2 regions of the Massilia genomosp. 1 genome follow, and region 1 is predicted to be linked to the other one. Evidence: predicted binding sites of a transcription regulator. Region 1 holds the regulator's gene; the other holds the start of a gene.
The links. Region 1 encodes FliA, which starts transcription of late flagellar genes. Its sites were predicted from a motif close to CTAAAGTTTNNNNNNNNNNNGCCGNTA; they were not measured.
Positions count from the first base shown of each region.

Region 2: F1735_RS26215 (flagellin N-terminal helical domain-containing protein) is a predicted target of FliA. The motif match lies at 1,800-1,826, and genes of this name have one in related genera.

Region 1 is NZ_WHJF01000003.1:15,408-23,051, reverse strand. It holds gene F1735_RS01565 (GIY-YIG nuclease family protein) at 1-141, opposite strand, end outside; gene flhF (flagellar biosynthesis protein FlhF) at 409-1,737, shown strand; gene F1735_RS01555 (MinD/ParA family ATP-binding protein) at 1,775-2,557, shown strand; gene F1735_RS01550 (RNA polymerase sigma factor FliA) at 2,573-3,304, shown strand; gene F1735_RS01545 (flagellar motor protein) at 3,286-4,032, shown strand; gene motD (flagellar motor protein MotD) at 4,035-4,793, shown strand; gene F1735_RS01535 (hypothetical protein) at 4,922-5,422, shown strand; gene F1735_RS01530 (M35 family metallo-endopeptidase) at 5,495-6,598, opposite strand; gene F1735_RS01525 (amidohydrolase) at 6,931-7,644, shown strand, end outside.
Region 2 is NZ_WHJF01000096.1:904-8,547, forward strand. It holds gene F1735_RS26210 (flagellin N-terminal helical domain-containing protein) at 102-1,535, shown strand; gene F1735_RS26215 (flagellin N-terminal helical domain-containing protein) at 1,929-3,362, shown strand; gene F1735_RS26220 (flagellar protein FlaG) at 3,434-3,802, shown strand; gene fliD (flagellar filament capping protein FliD) at 3,936-5,945, shown strand; gene fliS (flagellar export chaperone FliS) at 5,968-6,420, shown strand; gene F1735_RS26235 (flagellar protein FliT) at 6,430-6,762, shown strand; gene F1735_RS26240 (flagellar hook-length control protein FliK) at 6,774-7,644, shown strand, end outside.

The DNA of each region.
Region 1 (7,644 bases):
GCGCTTTGTGAAACCCTCGGCAAGGGCGCTACGATGTTGCCAGATACGCGTCACCAGGTCCGATGTCACGCCCGTGTACAAGGTGCCATACGGATCGCTGGCAAGGATATAGACATAGCTGTGCTTTTCCATGGCATTCATGGTGGGCTGTTACAAGTGCTGGTTTCTGGCCTGGCTCAATGGTGTGGGAGATTACGCGTACTTGGGTTCCCGCCTGCGCGGGAAGTCGGTTCCGGCAATGCCGGGAACGACGGCAGGGAGCGGCGGTTTGTTCAGCGCGGGAACGACGCGATCGAAATGACGCCCTTTTCCCATCCTCCTCCCCAGATCGTTTCCATCCTGCATCGTCAATAATGGACCCTGTCAGTGCTCATGTGAGCACCCGGCAGGAAAACCCAGGAGTTGGCGATGAATGTCAAAAAATTTACGGCTGCAACATCACGCGACGCACTGCGTAAAGTACGCGAAGCGCTCGGGCCCGACGCCGTCATCCTGTCCAACCGTCCCGTCGATGGCGTCGTCGAAATCCTCGCCCTGGCCAGCGACGACGTCGCCTCGATCTCCTCGCCGGCCCCCGAGTCCGACATGGCCCAGCCGCGCCCATCCCTGTCGATCCCGCCTGAAACTTACGCCAACCGCCGCGTCGCGCCGGCCCCGGCCCCGGCCTACGCCGTCCAGCCCGAATCGTTCGACATGTCGATGATGGCCTCGCACATGTCGTCCATGATGATGCAAGCCATGAATCAGGCCAAGGATAGCGCCGCCGCCGACATGTCGGGCATGATGAATGAAATCCGCGCCATGCGTGGCTTGATGGAAAGCCAACTGGCCGAGATCGCCTGGGGCACCACCCAGCAGCGCGAACCGCAAAAAGCCGGCGTGCTGCGCGAGATGCTGGCCGCCGGTTTCTCGCCCAGCCTGTCGCGCTATCTGATCGAAAAACTGCCGGACGGGAAAGATGCCGCCGAGAGCCTGCGCTGGATCAAAACGGTCCTCTCGCGCAACCTGACCACCATCTCGAACGAAGATGAAATCCTGGAAAAGGGCGGCGTGTTCGCCCTGGTCGGCCCGACCGGCGTCGGCAAGACCACCAGCACCGCCAAGCTGGCCGCGCGCTGCGTGATGCGCCACGGCCCGGAAAAACTGGCCCTGATCACCACCGACGCCTATCGTATCGGCGGGCACGAACAATTGCGCATCTACGGCAAGATCCTCGGCGTGATGGTGCATTCGGTCAAGGATGAATCGGACCTGCGCATCGCCCTCAAGGAATTGCGCAACAAGCACACCGTGCTGATCGACACCGTCGGCGTCTCCCAGCGCGACCAGAACGTGGCCGAACAGGTGGCGATGCTGTCCGAGACCGGCGCCGACGTCAAGCGCCTGCTGTGCCTGAACTCGACCTCGACCAACGAAACCCTCAATGAAGTGGTGCGCGCCTACCAGGGCAGCGGCCTGGCTGGCTGCATCATGACCAAACTCGACGAAGCGGCCTCGATCGGCAATGTGCTCGATGTCGTGATCCGCCAGAAACTGAAGCTGTTCTATGTCTCGAACGGCCAGCGCGTGCCGGAAGACCTGCACCTGGCCGACCGCAACATGCTGGTCGACCGCGCCTTCCGCCTCAAGCGCGACGCCGCCGCCAGCCAGTTTTCGGACGCCGAACTGCCGCTGCTGATGGCGAACACCAGCAACGCCCGCAACGACCGCAGCCTGCGCGAGGTGTCCCTTGGCTAATCATTTCGATTTCGACCAGGCCGAAGGCCTGCGCCGGATGCTGGCCGGCCCCAAGCCACGCATCGTCACCTTTCTTTCCGCCACGCCGCAAGACGACAAGGGCGCCATGCTGGTCAACCTGGGCGCCTCCCTGGCGCGCGCCGGCAACGACGTGCTCATCGTCGACGCCTGCGACCGCGAATACGGCGTGGCCCAGCGCCTCGGCGTGGCCGACCGCGCCAGCCTGTTGCAGGTGGCGCGCCAGCAGTGCGCGCTGAACCAGATCATCCACCAGGTGCCGCAAGGCTTCGGCGTGGTCAGCATGGCGCGTGCGCGCGGCGGCCCGGACGAAGCGCGCCGCCTGGCCAAGACCTTCGACGTGCTGGTCAAGCAGACCGGCATCGTCATCGTCGACGGCGAATTCGGCGACGACGACACCTTTCCGGTACCCGTCATGGAGAGCGCCGAAATCGTGGTCCAGGTCTCCACCAGCGCCGCCTCGATCACCGCCGCCTACACCCTCATCAAGCGACTTTCGCAACAATTGGGACGCCGTCCGTTCGGAATTCTGGTCACGGGCGCATCCGAAGCGGAAGCGAAGGTGGTATACGATAATATGTCATCTGCGGCAAGTCGTTACCTTGCCGTACAGCTCACGTCAATGGGCTCGGTCCCGGCGGACGAATACCTGCACCGGGCCGCGCGCTTGGGCCGGGCCGTGGTCGACGCGTTCCCGCTGGCGGGAGCCTCGGTTGCATTTCGCCAGCTGGCGGGGCGCTTTGCCCTGTCGGCCATGCCGCAGCTCGGGCACACAGGGGGGACTTCCCATTTTGGTTCTTAAAACATACTGAGATCTATGTATACCGTCAAAGGGAAAGCGGACAAGAACCATTTACTGACCGAGCATATGCCCTTGGTGAAGCGGCTCGCCCACCACATGAAGGCCAAGCTGCCGCCCAGCGTGGAAGTCGACGACCTGGTCCAGGCCGGCATGATCGGCCTGCTCGACGCCATCAGCCGCTATGAGGAAACCCACGGCGCCCAATTCGAAACCTACGCCGTGCTGCGCATCCGCGGCGCCATGCTCGATGAACTGCGCAGCAGCGACTGGCTGCCGCGCTCGATGCGCCAGAACATGCGCAAGATCGAAACGGCAATGAGCACCCTGCAGCAAAAGCTAGGCCACCCGCCCACCGAATCGGAAGTCGCGAAAAGCCTGAAACTGTCCCTGGCCGACTACCAGGACATGCTCACCGACGGCGGCGGCCACCAGCTGGTGTACTACGAAGATTTTCACGATAACGAGGGCGGCAACGACAGCTTCCTCGACCGCTATGCGGTGGACGACGCCGATCCGCTGCGCAGCCTGCTCGACGGCGATTTCCGCCAGGCCGTCATCGACGCCATCGACGGCTTGCCGCCGCGCGAAAAAATCCTCATGGGCCTGTACTACGAAGAAGAACTGAACCTCAAAGAGATCGGGGCCGTCATGGGTGTATCGGAATCGCGCGTGTCGCAGCTGCACACCCAGGCGGTCGCGCGCCTGCGCGCGTGCTTGAAGGAGCAGGCGTGGACCGGGCCAGCGTAGCGGGAATTTTCCTGGCCCTGGCCGGCCTGCTGGTCGGCCAGGCGCTGGAAGGCGGCAAGCTGTCGTCCCTGGTGCAGCCGGCGGCGTTTGCCATCGTCGTCATCGGCACCATCGGCGCCGTGCTGCTGCAAAGCGAAGCGCCGACCTTCATGCGCGGCGTGCGCATGCTGCGCTGGGTGTTCTCGCCGCCGCCGAGCCAGCGCGCCGCCCTGGCGCGCGAGATCGCCGTGTGGGGCTTGCATGCGCGCCGCGACGGCTTGCTGTCGCTGGAAAAATACATGGCGGTCAACAAGGATAAATTCGTGCAGAAGGGCTTGCGCCTGGTGGTCGACGGCATCGCCCCCGACAAGCTGCGCAGCCTGATGGAGATGGAAGTGACGGCCTACGAATTCGGCGAACGCCAGGCCGTCAAGATCTGGGAGGCGGCGGCCGGCTACTCGCCCACCATCGGCATCCTGGGCGCGGTGCTGGGGCTGATCCACGTGATGGAAAACCTGAGCGACCCGGGTAAGCTCGGCAGCGGGATCGCGGTCGCTTTCGTCTCGACCGTGTACGGGGTCGGGCTGGCCAATATGTTTTTCTACCCGATCGCCAACAAGCTCAAGACCATCGTCGCCGAACGGGTGACCCAGTACGAAATCCTCACCGATGTCTTTCACGACATCGCCAGCGGCGACCATTCGCGCGTGATCGAAGAACGGGTCGCCTGCCTGCTCTCGCGGCCCTGACCATGGCCCGCAAAAAGTACGAAGCCGAGCACGAAAATCACGAACGCTGGCTCATTTCGTACGCCGATTTCATCACCTTGCTGTTCGCGTTTTTCGTGGTCATGTATGCCATTTCGGTCGTCAACGAGGGAAAATACAAGGTGTTTTCGGTCTCGCTGGGCGACGCCTTCGGCGGCAAGGAGCAAAAGACGGCCAGTGTCGCCAGCAGCGACGTGCCGCAGCTGATCGTGCTGCCCGACCCTTTGACCAAGCGGCGCGCCGAAGCCATGCGGCGCGAAAAGGAAAGCCTGACCAAGCTCGCGCAAAAGCTGACCTCGACCCTGGCGCCGCTGGTGCGCGAAGGCAAGGTGCGGGTGACGCAGAACAGCCGCGGGGTGAGCGTGGAAATCAATGCCAGTGTGCTGTTCGATCCGGGCGACGCCACCCTCACCCCCGAATCGGACCAGGCCCTGCGCGCGCTGGCGGTGCTGCTCAAGGACGATGCGCACGCGGTGCAGGTGGAAGGCCACACCGACCCGACCCCGATCAGGAATGCGCTGTTCCCCTCGAACTGGGAATTGTCGGCGGTGCGCGCGAGCAGCGTGGTGCGCCTGTTCATCGACAGCGGTGTGGCGCCCGAACGCCTCACTGCCGTGGGGCATGGCGCCAATATCGCGGTCGCGTCCAACGACATGCCCGAAGGGCGCGCGCGCAACCGGCGGGTGGCGGTGACGATCCTGTCGGCGCTGCCCGATACCACGACCGACATCCCCACCCGTTGATTCAACCGGGCTGGCGTGGGGCCTGAAACGGTGCACAATGGTCGAGAACGGCGCAGGCGGGCGACCCGGCCCCGCCTGAGGCAAGCGCCGCCGGCCGGGACCGACAAGACGAGACAAGGAGCAAGCCGATGAAACGATCCGTGGCGGGCATGTTGATGCTCATGGCGCTGGGACTGGCCTATGCGAAGGATAAGCCGATGAGTGGGGTGAGCGAGAAGGTGTCGGTCGCTTCGCGCGGCGGCAAGGTGCTGGTGACCTTGACGGTGAGTAACAAGACCAGGCAGCCGATCTATCTGTGGAAGGTGACGTACCAGAGCCGGCAACTGTTCGGGCCGGATGTCGACATCAGCGTGGTGGGCAGTGCGGCGCCGGTCAATTACATCGGCCCGGTGGTCAAGCGGGCGCCGCCGCAGCCCGACGATTACTTGAAGGTGGAGCCGAACGGCATGCACCGCAATACCATCGACATCACGCGCGCGTATGATTTCCAGCCGGGCAAGCAGCGCTACCGGCTCAGTCATACGGGAAGTTACGTGCTTGATCTGCAGCAGCTGGATCATCCCGAGACGATGAAACCGGCCTCGACGGTGTTCACGCATACGCAGGTGGCCCAGCCGGCGGAGCAATAAGCAGCACAGGCTGGCGATAAAAATACAGCCTGGCCGCGCGCGCGGCCAGGCTGCTTTTCATTACCGGCCGGCTTACGGCAGCGAAGGCGTGTTCTCGCCGAAATACTCGTGCGAGTCGGCATTGTCGATCGCCTTGGTCGGATTGCTGCTCGCCAGGCTGGCCGCGGCCGACTGGCCATACGCCCAGTCATCGGTCGCCGCCACCACGTTGAAGTGGCTCAGTTCGTGCACCAGGGTGCCGCCCTTCGAATCGGTGCCCGAGGTCGGCGCCGACCAGAACGCGTTGCAGACGTAGATCTTGTACGGCTGGGTCGGGTACACATACGCGTAGTAGGATTCCTTGCAGCTGCAATCGACCACGATCGGCTTGCTATCGAGCGCGTTCTTGATATTGGTAAAGTGCGTCTTGACCGTCGCGTAGCGCGTCGACGTGTAGGCGCCGAACCATTTTTTGTAGCGCGTGCCTTGCAGGTTGCTGTTCAAGTAAGTCAGGCCGCTGTTGGCCATCGTTTTCGCTGCCGCCACCCCCGAGTTGATCGAGCTCTGCTGCGACGAGCTGCAACTGGCGAACGAGATGCCGGCCGTTCCCGCGGCCTGCTGGCGCGCCGCCAGTTCGAGCGGATCGGCCACGATGGTGCCGCGCTCGAGACGCCCGTCGATCCAGAGCGAGACCGGCGCCGATTCGATCTCGCCGATCTCGCGCTGGCCCTGCTGCGCGGTCAGGCTGTTCTCGTCGTCGCCCGTCGAGTTGAACAGATTGAGCGAGGCCGCGTGGTAGCGGATCGCGTAGTCGCCGGTCACGCTCATGTCGTACATGGACGAGAGCTCCACCTTGGCGGTGTGCGAGGCGCCCGGCTTGAGCAGGTAGTAATCCTTGGCGGTCGGGGCAGGGCGCTTGTAATGGCGGCCCTGGTACGGTACATCCACGCCGTCGCGGGTGACGTCGAACAGATGGTCTTCCACACCGGCAAACGGCGTATGCCATTTCAGCACGTATTGCGGCTTGGACGAGGTGTTGGTGATGGTCACGCGCACGAGCACGTCATCCTGCTTGCCGAGCGAGGATTTTTCGGGACTCAGGCTGACAGTCACCCCGTTCGATCCCGCCTGGGCTGCCAGGCAGGCTGCTGCTGCAACGATACCGACGCTTGCTTTTACCAAGTGATTCCAGTTCATACCGTTCTCCGTGAGTGATGTGCTTGTTCTGAGTGCCGGGCCGAAAGCGGCCTCAACAACCCATCCTTACATGCCGAATCGACACAGGACAGTCATAATCATCGGTAATTGTGTCATTCTGGCGAATTCTGAACGTATCACTGCTGTGCTTAAAAGAATGTGCTTTCGCACAATTTCTTCAATGAAATCAGGCTTGTCGGGAGAAAAAATTTCTATCGATAATTAACAAAAATGTTAAATTTTGACCTTGGCGTGCCGCATCCGAAGCAAGCGTGTATTCTGGCGCCGGGGGCTCGACGGGGCCGTTGCGCTAATTGACCGAAGGGGAATCGATGACCAACAAGAATGTCCGCCCGCACGGCGGCGACAACATCACACCGCGCATCGCGCTTGCCTTGGGTAAGCATGCTGTCGCTGCCTTGGCGCTGGCATGCGCGTTGCCGGCGGCCCAGGCCGGGGCGCCGCGCGGCGCCAGCGACGCGGCCCAGGCCAAGGCCCAGGCCGGGGCGCCGCGCGGCGCCAGCGACGCGGCCCAGGCCAAGGCCCAGGCCAAGGCCCAGGCCGAGGCCGAAGCCGAGGCCACGGCCGAGACCATCTACCGCAACGGCTACATCTACACGGTCGACGCCGCCGACAGCGTGCAGCAGGCGCTGGCCGTGCGCGGCGGGCGCATCGTCTACGTGGGCGACAACGCCGGCGCGGTCGCGCTCAAGGGCAAGCAGACCCGCGTCATCGACCTGCAAGGGCGCATGCTGATGCCCGGTCTGATCGACGCCCACATGCACCCGCTGTCGGGCGGCAAGCGCCTCCTGCATTGCAACCTGAACTACGAAGCGCTGACCGTGCCGCAGTTCCAGGCGCGCATCCAGGCCTGCGCCGACAAGGACCGCGCCGCCAAGGGCGGCAAGAGCGACAAGAAATGGCTGCAAGTGGTCAACTGGTTCCAGCAAAGCATGCTGCCGGCCGGCGTGGAAACCACCCGCGCCACGCTCGACGCCATCAAGACCGACCGTCCGATCGCGGTGCGCTCCTCGTTCGGCCACTCT
Region 2 (7,644 bases), on a different contig from region 1:
ACAAAAAAGGACTGCGGTGTGATTGTCCCGGACCGAAGGGGCAGACCAAAGCGAAGGCAAGTTGCCAACATGTATAAGTAGTATCTGCAAGGAGTAATACCATGAGCGTCATTAACACCAACGTCGCATCGCTGAATGCACAACGCAACCTGAGCACCTCGGCTTCCGCACTGTCGACCTCGCTGCAGCGCCTCTCTTCCGGCCTGCGTATTAACAGCGCCAAAGACGATGCCGCCGGCCTGGCCATTTCGGAACGCTTCACGTCCCAGATCCGCGGCCTGGATCAGGCTAAGCGCAATGCCAACGATGGCGTGTCGATGTTGCAAACGGCTGAGGGTTCCCTGCAATCGACGGGCAACATTCTGCAGCGTGTACGTGAACTGGCTGTGCAGTCGTCGAATGCAACGAACTCCGCCGGTGACCGCAAAGCGATCCAGGCTGAGGTTGGCCAACTGTTGTCAGAAGCCGACCGTATCGCCCAGACCTCGGAATTCAACGGCCTGAAACTGCTCGATGGCAGCTTCGGTACCGCCACCTTCCAGGTTGGCGCGAATGCCGGCCAGACCATCCAGGCCACCACCGCCAACTTCCGTACCAACAACTACGGTAACAACGAAGCGACCACCACCGCCCCAGCGACCGGCACCGCCTACACCGCCGGCAGTTTCGCCCTGCAAGGTCTGGCCACGACCAACATCGCCGTCAGCGCCACCGACACCGCCCAATCGCTGGCCTCCACCATCAATGGCGCCACCGCGACCACCGGTGTCACGGCCCAGGCCAAGAACGACGAATCGGCAACCTTCACCGCCGGCGGCGTGTACTCGCTGGCTGTCACCTCCGACAACACCACCGCTGCCAACGTGACCTTCACCGTGGGCGCCGCACTGAACGCCTCCGGCCTGGCCTCGGCCGTCAGCGCCTTCAATGACGTGTCCTCGAAGACCGGCGTTACCGCCAAACTGAACGATACCAATAATGGCCTGGTGCTGACCAACGCGGCCGGTAACAACATTACCATCGCCAATAACAGCGCGTCCGCTTCGGTGACCCTTGGCGCCCTCGATGCCAACGGCGCCGCCTCCGGCGCTGCGGCGAACGTTGCTTCCGGTGCGTCCTCGACCTCGGTGGGCTATGTGTCGATGAACTCGGACAAGGGTTTCTCGGTGGGCACCAGCGGTTCCACCGCAATCGCCGCCAGCACCGCCGCCACCCTCAATACCGTTTCCGGTATCGATGTGTCGACCGCCAAGGGCTCATCGCAAGCACTGAAAGTGCTGGACTCGGCCCTGGCCAACGTCAACAGCCAGCGCGCTTCGTTCGGCGCACTGCAGTCGCGCTTCGAAACCGCGGTCAGCAACCTGCAGTCGACTTCCGAAAACCTGTCTGCTTCGCGCAGCCGGATCCAGGATACCGACTTCGCTTCGGAAACAGCCAAACTGACGCGCGGCCAGATCCTGCAGCAGGCAGGTACCGCGATGTTGGCCCAGGCTAACTCGCTGCCGAACGGCGTGTTGTCCCTGCTGCGCGGTTAAGCGCCAGCGTAAGAAGCTCCTTGCATCCCCGGCCGGCCCTCGGCTGGCTGGGGAATATCTTCCGAACAGCAGGTCCTCGCATCAGCTCCTTGTTTTGCGTGCAACAAAATCGCGGCGCAATGCCCGGTTTCCGACTCCCTGGCCTCGCTCATGAGCGCCAAATTGATTTTGTTTTGCCCTCAAGTTCGGGAAAACGCTGTCGTCTAGCGCCGTGTACCGCCATGCCTTGAGGCCCAAAATAAAAAATAGTCACCCAAAATCCCCCTAAACTTTCCAGACCGCAATCCGTTACATATAAGGACTACGGTGTGATTGTCTCGGAACGAAAGGGGCACACCAAGGCGAACGGCACACAGCCAACATGAATAAAAAGTAATTGCAAGGAGTACTACCATGAGCGTCATCAACACCAACATCGCCTCCCTCAACGCACAACGCAACCTGAGCACGTCCGGCTCCGGCCTGGCCACTTCGCTGCAGCGCCTGTCGTCCGGTTTGCGTATCAACAGTGCCAAGGATGACGCGGCTGGTCTGGCCATTTCGGAACGTTTCACGTCGCAGATCCGCGGCCTGGACCAGGCCCGGCGCAATGCCAATGATGGTGTATCGATGCTGCAAACCGCTGAGGGCTCCCTGCAATCGACCGGTAACATCCTGCAACGTGTACGTGAACTGGCTGTGCAGTCCTCGAATGCGACGAACTCCGCCGGCGACCGCAAGGCGATCCAGGCTGAAGTCGGCCAGCTGTTGTCGGAAGCCGACCGCATTGCCCAGACCTCCGAATTCAACGGCCTGAAACTGCTCGACGGCAGCTTCGGCACCGCCACCTTCCAGGTGGGCGCGAATGCCGGCCAGACCATCCAGGCCACCACTGCGAACTTCCGTACCAACAACTACGGTAACAACGAAGCGATCACCACCGCCCCAGCGACCGGCACCGCCTACAGCGCCGGCAGTTTCGCCCTGCAAGGCCTGGCCACGACCACCATCGCCGTCAGCGCCACCGACACCGCCCAATCGCTGGCCTCCACCATCAATGGCGCCACCGCGACCACCGGTGTCACGGCCCAGGCCAAGAACGACGAATCGGCAACGTTCACCGCCGGCGGCGTGTACTCGCTGGCGGTCACCTCCGACAACAGCACCGCTGCCAACGTGACCTTCACCGTGGGCGCCGCACTCAACGCCTCCGGCCTGGCCTCGGCCGTCAGCGCCTTCAATGACGTGTCCTCGAAGACCGGCGTCACCGCCCGTCTGAACGATACCAATAATGGCCTGGTGCTGACCAACTCTGCCGGTAACAACATTACCATCGCCAATAACAGCGCGTCCGCTGCGGTAACCCTTAACGCCCTCGATGCCAACGGCGTCGCCGCCGGCGCCCCGGCGAACGTTGCTTCCGGTGCGTCCTCGACCTCGGTGGGCTATGTGTCGATGAACTCGGACAAGGGTTTTTCGGTCGGCAGCAGCGGTTCGAACGCCATCAGCGCTGGCGCCGCCGCCACCCTCAACACCGTGGCCGCGATCGATGTGTCGACCGCCAAAGGCTCGGCCGACGCGCTCAAGATCCTCGACTCGGCCCTGGCCAACGTCAACAGCCAGCGCGCTTCCTTCGGCGCCCTGCAGTCGCGCTTCGAAACCGCGGTCACCAACCTGCAATCGACCTCGGAAAACCTGTCCGCCTCGCGCAGCCGGATCCAGGATACGGATTTTGCTTCGGAAACCGCGAAACTGACCCGCGGCCAGATTCTGCAACAGGCGGGTACTGCGATGTTGGCCCAGGCCAACTCCCTGCCAAACGGCGTGTTGTCCCTGCTGCGCGGCTGATCCGCCTCGCTCCGCTGCACTCCCCGGCCGCTTTTTGCGCGCCGGGGAATTTTCGTTAAAGGAATACGGTCATGGAACTTCGCCCACTAGAAAACGCGCCGGCCGCTGCGCTGCCGCGCCAGGTCGCGCCCACCGAAGGCGCCGCCGCCAGCGCCAGGACGGCGCCGGCCGCCGCCCTCGGCAAGACCGGGCTCGCCAAGGAGGGGGTCGAACCCGACCCGGCCGAAGTGAGCAAGGTGGTCGACCGCATCAACGTGGCGATGCAGGCGCTGTCGCGCAATATCGAGTTTTCGATCGATACCGACAGCAAGCGCACGGTGGTCAAGATCATCGACCAGACCACCAAGGAAGTGATCCGCCAGATGCCCAGCGCCGAGGCGCTCGAAATCGGCAAGGCGCTGGAAAAAGTCCAGGGTTTGCTGATCAGCCAGGTTGCTTGAGGGAATTGGCAAAAAAGCGCCTGAATCGGGCGCAATCCGGGCATAAACCGAACAAGCACCGGATTACCCCTCTAAAGTATGGATAGAAGATGCCGTTAACTTAGTATATTCATGCTTTTACCAGGAGGCGTTCGTGGCCATTTCATCCGTCAGTTCAGGCGGCTCTATCGACGTCAACGACATCGTCAATAAATTGATGGTGGCGGAGAGCCGGCCTTTCGTCGCCATGCAGGACAAGGAAAAGGCGTACACCGCCAAGCTGGCGGCCTACGGCACGCTCAGCGGCGCGCTGAACGGCTTCCAGACCGCCGTCACCGGCCTGGCCGACCCGACCAAGTTCAAGACCATCGGCGCCTCCTCGTCCGAGAGCGGCGTGCTCACCGCCAGCGCCGGCAAGGAATCCGTCAAGGGCAGCTACAGCGTCAACGTGAGCCAGCTGTCGCAGGCGCAAACCCTGACCTCGGTCGGCCAGGCCAGCACCACCGCGCTGATCGGCAGCGGCGCGGCCACCACGCTGACGTTCGAATTCGGCAGCATCACGGGCGGCACCCTGGCTAACGGCGCCTACACCGGCGCCGCCTTCGCCCAGGACGCCACGCGCTCGGCGCGCACCGTCACCCTGGACGCGAGCAACAATTCGCTGCAAGGCATCCGCGACGCCATCAACAAGGCCAACGTGGGCGTGACCGCGTCCATCATTTCGGACGGCAGCGCCAGCCCCAACCGCCTGGTGCTGACCTCGGCCCAGACCGGCGAAACGTCGAGCATGCGCATCGGCGTCTCGGGCGATGCGGCCATCGGCAGCCTGCTCGGCTACGCCGCCGACGGCACCCAGAACATGACCCAGAACAGCGCGGCGCAAAACACCAAGCTGACCATCAACGGCGTGGCCATCAGCAGCCAGAGCAACAACGTCTCGGAAGCGATCCAGGGCGTGACCATCAGCGCGCTCAAGGTCGGCACCAGCACGGTCAACATCACCAGCGACAGCGCCGGCGCGAAAACGGCGATCAACAATTTCATCAAGTCGTACAACGAACTGAACACGACGATCGCCGGCCTGACCACGGCGCCCAAGGCCAGCGAGGGCAAAGGCGCCGGCGTACTGCTGGGCGACGCCACCGTGCGCAACCTGCAATCGAGCCTGCGCAAGATGTTCTTCACGCCGGTGCCGGGCATGGATGGCGACATCAGCAGCATGAGCCAGCTGGGCGTGTCGTTCCAGGCCGACGGTTCCCTCAAGCTCGACAGCGGCAAGCTGCAAAAAGCGCTCGATGCCGACCTGGAAGGTGTTTCCAAGCTGCTCAGTACGGTCGGCTCGACCACGGACAGCCTGGTCAGCTTTGTCGGCTCCACCACCAACAGCACGGTCGGCACCAAGAGCGTGCTGATCAGCCAACTGGCAACCCAAGGCAGCGCCACCGGCAGCACCGCCGCCGGCACCAGCATCACCAAGGGTGTCAACGACCAGTTGTCGCTGACCATCAACGGCGTGACCTCGACCGCCACCCTGCTGGCCGGTAACTACACGGCGGCCAGCCTGGCCAGCCACGTGCAGTCGATCATCAACGGCGCGGTCGGCGCGACGGGCGCCAGCGCCACCAGCGGCACCGGGGTGCTGGTCAAGCAGGAAAGCGGGATCTTCACGATCACCTCGAACAAATACGGCTCGACCTCGAAAGTGGGCATCAGCGGCAACGCCGCCGCCGGCCTGCTGGGCACGCCGACCCTGGTCGACGGGCTCGACGTGGCCGGCACCATCGGCGGCGCCACCGCCACCGGCAGCGGCCAGAACCTGACCGGCAACGCCGGCTCGACCGCTTCCGGGATCCAGATCCAGATCACCGGCGGTGCCATCGGCGAGCGCGGCACCGTGAATATCTCGAAAGGCGCCGGCGCCCAGTTCACCGAGCTGATCGACAGTTATCTCAACAGCAAGGGCACCATTTCCGGCAAGAACGCCGGCATCAACGCCAGCCTGGCCGATATCGCCAAGCAGCGCGCAGCGCTCAATATCCGCCTGACCCAGACCGAAAAAGATTTACGCAAGCAGTATTCTTCGCTCGACGTGACGCTCTCGGGCATGAGTTCGACGAGCACCTTCCTGGCGCAGCAGCTCGCCTCCCTCAGCACCATCCGATAGCGACAGAAAGAGGACATTAATTATGTTTGGATCTCCCAACAGGGGCGCAAGCAGCTACGCCAAAGTCGGCCTGGAAACGAGTGTCGTGGCGGCCTCCCCGCACAAGCTGATCGTCATGCTGTTCGACGGCGCACTGGTGGCGGTGCTCACCGGCCTGATGCACATGAAGTCGGGCAACATCCCGGAAAAAGGCAAGGCGATCTCGAAAGCCATCCAGATCATCGACAATGGCTTGCGCGCCAGCCTCGACAAAACCGCCGGCGGCCAGATCGCCGAGAACCTCGATGCGCTGTACGAATACATGAGCGCGCGCCTGCTGGCGGCGAACCTGAAAAACGATATCGAGATCATGGTGGAAATCCAGGGCTTGCTGACCGAGCTGCGCGAAACCTGGAACGCCATCGGCGCCGCCCCTGCCGTCAATCCCGCGTCCGGAACGGCGCCCAACCGCACCTCCAACCTTGTGAGCGCCTGAATGATGTCCATGACCATGACCAACGACGACGTGCTGTCCACCTACGAAGCCATGCTGGCCCTGTCCGAACAGATGGTAGCGGCGGCCGAAAGCGGCGAGTGGGATGAACTGAGCCTGCTCGAAAAACGGGTCGGCGCACACGCCAGCGCCTTGCAGGCCAACGACCAGCAAATCTTGCTCGACGGCGCCAGCCGGGTCAAGAAAGTGGCGATCATCAAGCAATTGCTGGCCTGCGACCGCACCATCCGCGACCTGACCACGCCCTGGATGGCGCAGCTGTCGCACATGATCAACAGCAGCGGCACCTCGCGCCGCCTGAATAACGCCTACGGCGGCGTCTAGTCGTCCTCGCGATGCTGGCGCGTACCGATGGACCGGGGCAGGTCGGCAGAGTCGAGCCGGGCCGCCCGACGCCGGGGGTCGGCGACGCGCGCCAGGAAGCGCTCACGCGCGCGCTCTCGACCGAGCTCGGCAAGTCGATGCGGGTGGCGGTGCTGTCCAGGTTCAACGACGGCACGTTTCTAGTCAGGGTGGCGGGCGAACAGGCCCGCATGAGCCTGCCCCAAGGGGCGGAAGCCGGCACCGAGGTGCCGATGACCCTGATGTCGGTCTCGCCGCGCCCCCAGTTTCGCCTGGACACCGGCCAGCCGGGCCAGTTGCCGGGCCAGGCTGCCGGCGCACCCCAGCTCCCCTTGCCCGCTGGCGCAGCCGGGCCGGAGCGCACGGCCACCCCGCCCCCGGTCCTGCCGCAGGCGCAGCCGGCGCCGCAGGAAGGCCAGGGCGCCGCCGCCGCGAATATGGCGGGGCGCACCACCAGCCTGGCCGCCACCCTGCTCGGCAAGTCGCCCATGACCGCCAGCGCCGACCTGCCCTCGCTCGACGCCAACACCCTGCCGGCGAAAATCAGCAATACCGGACAATTGCTCGCGCGCATACTCGACATCGGCCATCCGCCATCCGGCAAAGCGCCCGCGATCGCCGGCGCCGCGCCCCTGATCGACCCCAAGAATGGCGCGCCGCAAGCGGCCGAGCTGGCGCGCAAGCTGGAACAGAGCATCAGCGGCAGCGGCGTGTTTTATGAATCGCATGTGGCCGAATGGGCCGACGGCAAGCGTGCGCTGAGCGAACTGCAACGCGAGCCGCAGATGCAGCAAGCCATGGCCACGCCCGGCGCCAAGCCAGGTTCGGCGGCGGCGGAACTGGCCAGCGCCCAACTCATCAACC